2 regions of the Bacillus sp. 01N42_2 genome follow, and region 1 is predicted to be linked to the other one. Evidence: riboswitches for the same ligand, from Rfam matches in the RefSeq annotation. Region 1 holds a riboswitch; the other holds the start of a gene.
The links. A riboswitch is a leader RNA that binds a small molecule or an ion and turns the genes downstream of it on or off. The one in region 1 is predicted to bind glycine.

Region 1 (5,125 bases):
AGTGTTTATGGGCGACGAGCTGCATGCCGTAGGAGTTGTATAAGAGCGTGTAGCCGGCGATGCCTGTTGTGGATTGGTAGGCTTTGGAGAAGCCGCCGTCGATGACGATCATTTTTCCGTTTGCCTTGATCGGATCTTCGCCTTCGATTTCTTTTACCGGTGTATGGCCGTTGATGATATGGCCGTGATCCGGGTTGAGCCCGAATTCCTTCAGGATGTTTCGGCAGGCTGCCTCATCTTCACGCAAATAGTAATACGGGTTTTTCTTTTCTTTATGCGTTTCCTTCTCTTTGATGAAATACCGCTCAAAGGTGGTCATGGCGCGTTTTCCGAAGAGGGAGGAATACTCGCCTGTCCATAAGTACCAGACCATGTCTGTCGCAAGGTCATCGGTTTCTTCCGGATGAGCAAACGCTTCCCGTAAGAACCGTTCAAATACATCGAGAAGCTCACGGCCCGCATAGGCTTTATCCTCTATCATCATCGTTTCCATATTGCCGTTTTCGTCAACAGGAATACAGCCGTGAATCAACAGGTTGCCGTTATATTTTAAATACAGGCTGCCTTTTTTCATCATAAAATTCATATGGCGGCCCAGCTTTTCGGAATTCTGGACAGAGAACAGCAGCTTGTCCATGACTTCTGCTTCTTCTTCTAATAGCTGATCGGGCTGTTTGGGATTCACCGTCGCGAAGCAGGTGTTTTCCAGTTGATATGTTTTTCCGTTCAGCGTGATTTCATTGCAGTCATAATCAATCTTTTCCAGTAACAGCCGTTCTTCCATATTAAAGTTCGGCCGTCTCTTAATAATCGGGCTCTCAAGCTTGAATTGGATCATCGCGATCGCCTGATGGATTTTTGTGATTTGCTTAATCTCATCTTCCGGTCTGTTTTCGGTTGCTTTCGGGCGGAAAGCCGGGTTATCATCATAATATTTTTCGGCAAGGTTCAATAGCGGTCTCAGATTGATGCCATAGACGTCTTCAATAATGTCCAGGTTGTCATAGCGGGCACAGATACGGATAATATTGGCCAGACATACTTTCGAACCGGCATAGGCGCCTATCCAGAGAACATCGTGATTCCCCCATTGAATATCCACTGAATGATAGTTGATCAGTTCTTCCATAATCCTGTCCGGCTGCGGTCCCCGGTCATAAATATCGCCGACAACATGCAGATGGTCGACTACCAATCGCTGAACGCTGTAAGCAAGCCCGATGATCAGCTTATCAGCTTGGCCGAGCGCGATGATCTGTTCTATGATTTCGGAGTAATATTGTTCTTTGTTGGCGGCTTGTTCTGTTTTGTACAGCAGCTCTTCGGAAATATAAGCAAATTGGGCAGGCAGCGCTTTGCGCAATTTGGAGCGGGTGTACTTGGAAGAACAATATGAAACGAGCTTAATCATCCGATGGATCGTTTCTTTATACCACTCGTTTAATGCCTCTTTCGTATCAAAGTCATGTTTGATCAGCTTCAGTTTGTCCTCCGGATAATAGACCAAAGCCGCCAGTTCATCAATTTCTCTATCGTAAATGACGCCGCTGAAAATATCGCGGATCTTCTCTTTGACTCTTCCTGAACCGTTCCGCAGCACGTGCTGGAATGCCTGATACTCTCCGTGCAGATCACTGACGAAATGCTCGGTTCCTTTCGGCAGGTTCAGTATCGCTTTCAGATTAATGATCTCTGTGACCACTTTTTCTTCACAATCGTATTTTTGTGCGAGCAGATCTAAATATTTGGTTTCCAATCTCGTCCATCCCCTTTTTATTTACGAGCGATTGCATGATAAGGTGAATTTAAAGTATGACATGATATTTAAATCATTAGACCTTATATGATAGTACCTCATAAGTCCTTTTTGAGACAAACAAAACAGAAAATGCGGCGCTTGAGGCCTCAACATATACCTTCCGCAGACAGCTCATCACCCTATTGACAAATGATTAAACTTCCATTAAAATAAAAAGTTATCTGATAGTTATTTCTATCGGAAACTTAATACGTAGCAGGCTATGATTGCTGTGGGTCGCACTACAGCAGGAGCGGCTTCTGGAGAGACCGCGGGTTTACCGCGGCGCCGAAGGGTTCACAATCTCAGGCAAAAGGACAGAAGAGTACCGAATATGTATTTGGCATGCTGTTGATTGTCAGCGGCGCAAATATAATTTGATATTCTTATGACCATGAGATTGGAGGGCATCCAATCTCTTTTTTTATTGGCTTTATTTTCTCGTCGTTCATCAAAAAGTAAGGAGGAGTCAGGTGTGGAACAGCGAGAGCTAAAGAGGGACTTGTCGAATCGGCACGTGCAGCTGATCGCCATTGGCGGCACGATCGGCACCGGATTGTTTTTAGGATCCGGTAAGGCGATTCAGCTGGCGGGTCCTTCTATCATCTTTGCGTATTTTATTGTAGGTATTGCGCTTTTTTTCGTCATGAGGGCGCTGGGAGAACTGCTGTTATCTAAAGCGGGGTACCAATCATTAACGGATATTGCCGAGGCGTATTTAGGGCCGCGTGCGGCGTTTGTCACCGGCTGGACTTATTGGTTTTGCTGGATTATGACGGCTATGGCGGATGTGATCGCCGTCGGTGTATATGTGAAATATTGGTTTGACATTCCGCAGTGGGTTCCTGCACTTATCTGTTTGCTCATTTTATTAGGGCTTAATCTGTTAACGGTCAAGATTTTTGGAGAATTGGAGTTTTGGTTCGCCTTAATTAAGGTGATCACGATTCTCGCGTTAATTGTCATCGGTTTGGTTTTACTGGTGATTGGGTTCAAAACGCATACCGGAACGGTTTCAGCGGCGAATCTGTGGGAGCACGGCGGCTTGTTTCCAAACGGGTTTTCGGGCTTTTTGCTGTCGTTCCAGATGGTGATCTTCGCCTATGTCGGTGTGGAATTAGTGGGTGTGTCGGCAGCGGAGACATCAAATCCGAAAAAAAACATTCCGTCCGCTATCAATAAAATTCCATTGCGTATTTTATTTTTCTACGTGGGGGCATTGATCATTCTTTTATGTATTAACCCTTGGACGCAGCTGAATGCGGCGGAAAGTCCTTTTGTGAAAACCTTCAGCTTAGTCGGCATTCCGGTGGCTGCGGGAATCATTAATTTTGTCGTATTAACGTCGGCCGCTTCTGCTTGTAACAGCGGGATGTTTTCTACAAGCCGGATTTTGTATAACTTAAGCAAAACGAAACAGGCGCCGGCAAGTTTCGCGAAGCTGAATAAAAACCATGTGCCGAGCAGCGCATTATGGGTATCCGTCATTGTGCTGTCAGCGGGCGCTCTTTTAAGCAAATTGATACCGGAAGAAGCGTTTGGCATCGTGACCACCATCAGCGCAATTTGTTTCATTTGGGTGTGGGGCGTGATTCTTGTCTGTCATATCAGATACAGGAAAAGCCGTCCGGACTTACACGCAAGCTCGTCTTTCAAGGCGCCGTTCGCGCCGTTTATCAATTACGCCGTGCTGGCGCTGTTTGCCGCCATTCTGGTGATTATGCTATTTGCGGATGCGACGCGCCCGGCTTTGCTGCTGACGCCGCTGTGGTTTATTGGACTGTTTCTTATCTATCGGGCGAGAGGGAGCAAGACATAAAGGTTATGAATGAAATAGTCATCAGAGTTTCAAGAAAAAGACAGCGTACCGCTTGCAGTATGCTGTCTTTTTCTTTCGTTGACCAGGCGAATATAGGGCCTTAATAGCGAGCAAGCCTTATGTATAAATAGATTAGAGAGTCAACAACTAAAAAAGACTCGAATCATTTTATTAAAAGAAAAAGTATGCCTCCCAAAATACAAATTAAAAAAAAGAAAATGGATGAGTCAGTAAAAGACTTTCTTTGCAATTCAAATAACCCCTTTCTAATTAAAGGAAAAAAGTAATAGATATAAATGGAAATATATTGATATTTTAACAAGGGTAATGTTAACATTACCCTTAAAATTCAAATGATATAGAAAGAAGGCGAAAAAGTGGGAGCAGCTGCAAAACGATGAGGAAAAGCATGTGTTGGCGGGGCAAACCCTAACTGATAACATAAAAAGCCGCCATTCATATGGCGGCTTTTTTATATTAATTCCGGATCAAATAATCAAATGCGCCTAAAGCGGCAGTTGCACCTGATCCCATTGAAATAATGATTTGGTTGTACGGGCCGTCTGTGCAGTCCCCTGCGGCGAATAGGCCGGGAACGCTTGTCGCGCCGCTCTTATCGACGATGATTTCGCCGATGCGGTTGCGTTCGACAGTTTCGTCTAACCATTCTGTATTAGGCACGAGACCGATTTGGACGAATACACCTTGAAGTTCAACGTGTTTTTCTTCGCCTGTTTCACGGTCAACGAACGTAATGCCGTTTACGTTTTGGTCGCCTGTGATTTCTTTCGTTTGTGCATTTTTGTGCACAGTGACGTTTGGCAGGCTGTAAAGACGTTTTTGCAGGACTTCGTCTGCTTTCAGTTCAGGCGCGAACTCCAGCACAGTCACGTGATTGACGATACCTGCAAGGTCAATCGCCGCTTCGATTCCGGAGTTTCCGCCGCCGATAACGGCTACGTCTTTGCCTTCAAATAATGGTCCGTCACAGTGTGGGCAGTATGCAACACCTTTGTTCTTGAACTCTTGCTCACCAGGTACGTTGACATTGCGCCAGCGGGCACCTGTTGACAGGATCACTGTTTTACTTTTCAGTACAGCGCCGTTTTCAAGTTCAAGTTCGAAGAGGTCTTTTTTCTCAAGGCGTTTCGCGCGCTGAAGGTTCATGACGTCAATATCATAATCTTTCACGTGCTCTTCAAGGCTTGCAGCGAGCTTCGGTCCTTCAGTCGCTTTGATGCTGATGAAGTTTTCGATGCTCATGGTGTCGAGTACCTGGCCGCCGAAGCGTTCAGCGACGACACCAGTGCGGATGCCTTTACGCGCCGTGTAGATCGCCGCGCTTGCGCCGGCAGGTCCGCCGCCGACAACAAGAACGTCAAACGGCTCTTTGTCGGCAAACTCAGACGCATCTGCGCCGCTGCCCATTTTCGCGAGAATCTCTTCGATGGTCATACGGCCGCTTCCGAAAGATTCACCGTTTAAGAAAACAGTCGGAACAGCCATAA
Region 2 (5,125 bases), on a different contig from region 1:
GGCTGATACAATTTTCTCATATATTCTTGTAAATCTCCCATTTTGTTTAACTGCTTGAAAGATTTGAAAGAGGCGCGGGGCTCCAAAGTAAATAAACTCGCCGTCCATATCCTCCGGAGCCGTTTCTTTATCAGTGATGAACGTAATCTTCATCGGGTTCGGTTCGCCGCCCGTTTTTTCACGCCAATGCCAATAAAACGGGCGGTTCATAATTTGTTTGTCCATCTCGACCGTCAACTGAACCGTCATAAAACCCGGCCCGTGTTCAGTAATCGGGCAGTGGTTCGCTTCAAAAAAGCGCAGTAAAAATTGGTGAACCTCCTGCTGTCTCATGTCGCGCTTCCTCCTTTTAGATTAAGAGCCTTTTTTTCTGGCGGGTTTTTCCGTACCGTACGATAAGAAAGAGGTAAGGTTGTCCATTTTGATCCGCATTTCTTCCTCTGTCAGCGAGTGGCATAAAATATCATGTAAATGATCTTCAAAATTGCTCACTTTGATTTTTGTTAAAATGTCATCTAGTTCTCCGACGACATTTTCAAATAAATGAATTTTGTCATACAAGAGTTTTAAGATATGCTCTTCCACCGTATGTTTTGTCGCCATATTGTAGATGTGGACATCTCTTTCCTGACCGAGTCTGTGAATCCTTCCGATTCTTTGTTCAAGCCGCATCGGGTTCCACGGGAGGTCATAGTTGATAATATGGTTGCAAAATTGCAGGTTGATTCCTTCCCCTCCGGCTTCTGTAGCGATCAGGACCTGCACTTTGCCGCGGAAGAGATCCTTCATCCAGTCTTTTTTTCCGCGCTTAAATCCGCCTCTGAACGGAACGGAGCTTATGCCGTTCTGCTGAAGGAACCACTGCAAGTAGATCTGTGTCGCCCGATACTCAGTAAAAATAATGACCTTGTCATTAATCTTTTTAATCAAGTCAACAACTTGAATCGCTTTTGAGTTTTGCGTGACTTGATTGATGCGGTCCATTAAATTGGCGATCGTCTGTTCATCGAAAGCGGGCGCTTGTTTGTCTTTTTGATCAAGCATTTTTTTAAGCGTCATATACACGGCTTCCCTGCTTGAACAGCACTCCCGTTGCAGCGTCATAATGGAAAATGCGCTTGCGGGCTTTTCTGTGCCGTTTTTCAGTGCGTTAATGTCATCGTAGAGCGCCTGTTCCGTCGGTGAAAAGGTGATCGGCACTGTTTCCACGTGGCGCTTCGTCCATGTAAGGCCGGTGTCGCTCCGCGTGTTGCGGATCATCACTTTATTGACGAGCTCTTTCAAATGCTCATGAGCGTCAATCCCGTCCTTTTGATTGAACGTTTCTTGAAATCCGCTTTCATTTCCTAAGTGGCCGGGTTTTAACAGTGACACTAAATTGAAAATTTCTTCGATCCGGTTTTGAATCGGGGTCGCCGTCAGAAGCAGGCAGTATTTCTTCACAAGACTTCTCGCAAATTCATAATTTTTCGTTTTGCTGTTTTTGAGCTTATGCGCTTCGTCAATAATGACGAGATCATACGGAATCGAAAGCACAATCTCCTTGTGAGGCGAACGCTTGGCCGTATCAATAGAAGAAACGACGATATCGCACTGTTCCCACACATAGCTTTTTTTCTGTTCAACAGCGGGTATTAAAAACTTCTCCTGAAGCTCTTTCACCCACTGGGACACGAGTGATGCCGGCACAAGAATCAGGATTTTTTTGGCCAGCCCGCGAATCATGTATTCTTTTAAAATCAGTCCCGCTTCGACCGTTTTTCCGAGCCCCACTTCATCAGCCAAAATCGCTTTGCCGTTCATTTTTTCAACGACTTTCTGCGCGACTTCAAGCTGATGGGGAAGCGGAGTGAAATCGGGCAGGTATAAAGGAGCCCTCAACCCTTCGAATTCAGGAATGGCAAGGGTCTGCTGGACTTCAGCCGACAGTTTGTACATCTCCCAATTTGACCAGGGACCGTCCGTTTTCAGCCGCTCAGAAAACTCTCCCGGCCAGTTTGCATCAAATATGATCTCTGCTGTCATATGTAACAAAACCGCCTTTCTTTTAAAAAACTGATTTATCATCATTTTTGTTGCCGGACGTAAGTGAGGGTGGTAGGATATAAGTAATCATTTCACTAAAAGATATTGCTTTAGTATGTCCATAACAATTGGTAAATATGAGCGAATGACAGCAAGGGGAGAGACTCGGACGAAAAATGTGCATCCGGGCGCCGAAGGAGCAAACTGCGGAGTGAATCTCTCAGGCAAAAGAACTCTTGCTCGACGCAACTCTGGAGAGTGTCTGCGATTTGAAGCAGCAGACCACCAAAGGGGACGTCTTTATGATGTTTTCATAAAGTAAACTTTCAGGTGCCGGGACAGAGAAACCTTCATTTTCATGAGGTGTTTCTCTGTCCTTTTTTATATGTCTTTACAATGCGCCAATGACTGAAGGGGGAAGATGATGCTGAAACGAACACCGCTTTATGACGTGTATAAAGAATACGGCGGAAAAACGATTGATTTTGGAGGATGGGAGCTGCCGGTTCAATTTTCTTCTATTAAAGAGGAGCATGAAGCCGTCCGCACAAAGGCGGGTCTGTTTGATGTATCCCATATGGGAGAAGTCGAAGTCTCCGGTAAAGACGCCCTGTCTTTTCTGCAAAAAATGATGACAAATGACGTTGCCGATTTAAATCCGGGAAGCGCCCTCTATACCGCCATGTGTTATCCTGACGGCGGTACGGTCGATGATTTGCTGATCTATCAGAAAAGCGAGAGCTGCTATCTGCTTGTGATTAACGCGTCCAATATTGAAAAAGACATCGCTTGGCTGACAGAACACGCGGAAGGGGATGTCACGCTGACCAATCAGTCTGACGGGCTTTCACTGCTAGCCGTTCAGGGGCCGAATGCTCAGGCGGTTCTTGCGAAGCTGACTGAACGTGATTTGTCTTCCTTAAAACCGTTTACGTTTATTGATGGAGCTGACGTTGCCGGCCGCCAAGTCCTGCTTTCAAGAACAGGCTATACCGGTGAAGACGGGTTTGAACTCTATTGTAAAAATGAAGATGCGGTTCATCTGTTTAAGGAGATTCTTACAGCGGGAGAGAATGAAGGAATCGTTCCGTGCGGCCTCGGCGCGCGTGATACGCTGAGATTTGAAGCGAAGCTCGCTTTATACGGTCAGGAATTGACGAAAGACATTACGCCGATTGAAGCCGGGATCGGATTTGCCGTAAAACCCAAGAAAGATTCCGACTTTTTCGGGAAGTCTGTATTGAGTGAACAGAAAGAAAAAGGAGCTCCGCGTAAGCTGGTCGGGCTTGAGATGATTGAAAAGGGGATTCCGAGACACGGTTATGCCGTAAAAAAAGACGGTGCTCTGATCGGGGAAGTCACGACAGGCACACAATCCCCGACGTTAAAGAAAAATATCGGCCTTGCCTTAATCAAAACGGAATTCAGTGGAATCGGAACGGAAGTCGAAGTGGAAATCCGCAAAAAAACGGTAAAAGCAAAGATTGTCCGCACACCGTTTTATAAACGCCCAAAACAGAGCTGAAAAAGGAGAGTCATATGAAGCATCGATATTTGCCCGCGACAGAACAGGATAAAAAAGAAATGCTGAAAGCCATCGGCGCAGATTCAATTGATGAACTGTTTGCCGATATTCCGGAAGATGTGAGGTTTCAAAAAGACTACCAAATTAAAAAAGCAAAATCAGAAACAGAGCTGACAAGAGAGCTGACAAAGCTTGCGGCGAAAAATAAGGACGCTGTTACATATGCATCTTTTCTGGGGGCAGGAGTGTACGATCACTATCAGCCGGTTATCGTCGATCATGTGATTTCCCGGTCAGAGTTCTACACGGCATATACGCCTTACCAGCCTGAAATTTCACAAGGAGAGCTGCAGGCGATTTTTGAATTTCAAACGATGATTTGCGAGTTAACAGGTATGGATATTGCAAACTCCTCCATGTACGACGGGGGAACGGCGCTGGCAGAAGCGGCGATGCTTGCGTCAGGACATAACAAAAAGAAAAAAATCGTCATTTCCGCCGCCGTGCATCCGGAATCACGGGATGTCCTGAAAACATACGCAAAAGGCCAATATATTGAAGTTGTAGAGGTGCCTGCAAAAAACGGCGTCACAGACCTTGACGCATTAGAACATGCCGTCTGTGATGAAACGGCCGCTGTAATCGTCCAGTATCCGAACTTCTTCGGACAAATTGAGCCGTTAAAGGACATTGAGCCGCTCGCACATAAAGGGAACAGCCAGCTGATTGTTTCTTCTAACCCGCTCGCCCTCGGTATTTTGACTCCGCCCGGAGCATACGGAGCTGATATCGTCGTCGGGGACGCGCAGCCTTTCGGTATACCTGCGGCGTTCGGCGGCCCGCACTGCGGCTATTTTGCAGTAACGAAAAAACTGATGAGAAAGGTGCCGGGCCGGCTTGTCGGCCAGACGGAGGATGAAAACGGGCGGAGAGGTTTTGTTCTCACCCTTCAGGCGCGCGAGCAGCATATCAGAAGAGACAAGGCCACCTCTAACATCTGCTCAAACCAGGCGCTGAATGCGTTAGCAGCTTCAGTCGCGATGACTGCGCTCGGAAAAAACGGCGTCAAAGACATGGCCCGCCAAAATATACTGAAAGCCGATTACGCGAGACGCCAAGCGAAAAAAGCCGGCTTGCACGTAGCATTTGACGGCCCGATGTTTAATGAATTTGCCGTCAGGCTGAACCTCCCCGTCAAGGAAGCAAACCGGCGGCTCCTCAAAGACGGCATCATCGGCGGATATGACTTAGGCCTTGCGTATCCGGAATTGAATCAGCATATGCTCATTGCCGTCACAGAGCTGAGAACAAAAGAAGAGATCGATTCGCTTATTGCGGGATTGGGGGATCAACATGAATAATCAAGATCAGGCGCTTATTTTTGAAATGTCCCGCGAAGGGCGTATCGGTTACAGCCTTCCGGAGCTTGATGTGCCGGAAACAGAGCTTGAAAGCCTTCTTCCCGGTGACTACATCCGCGATGAAGACGCAAAGCTGCCGGAAGTATCAGAGCTTGATATTATGCGGCATTATACCGCTCTTTCCAGAAGAAACCACGGAGTTGATTCAGGTTTT

Region 2: it holds a riboswitch for glycine, as region 1 does, so the genes downstream of both, gcvT (glycine cleavage system aminomethyltransferase GcvT) here and AC1DN5_RS03580 (amino acid permease) in region 1, are expected to answer to the same signal.

The regions. Positions count from the first base shown of each region.
Region 1 covers NZ_JBFTRO010000001.1:693,660-698,784, reverse strand. The annotation lists gene fbp (fructose-1,6-bisphosphatase) at 1-1,756, opposite strand, end outside; glycine riboswitch at 2,049-2,129, shown strand; gene AC1DN5_RS03580 (amino acid permease) at 2,274-3,617, shown strand; gene ahpF (alkyl hydroperoxide reductase subunit F) at 4,095-5,125, opposite strand, start outside.
Region 2 covers NZ_JBFTRO010000003.1:87,407-92,531, reverse strand. The annotation lists gene AC1DN5_RS07915 (YqhG family protein) at 1-333, opposite strand, end outside; gene AC1DN5_RS07910 (DEAD/DEAH box helicase) at 355-2,025, opposite strand; glycine riboswitch at 2,171-2,271, shown strand; gene gcvT (glycine cleavage system aminomethyltransferase GcvT) at 2,450-3,550, shown strand; gene gcvPA (aminomethyl-transferring glycine dehydrogenase subunit GcvPA) at 3,565-4,911, shown strand; gene gcvPB (aminomethyl-transferring glycine dehydrogenase subunit GcvPB) at 4,904-5,125, shown strand, end outside.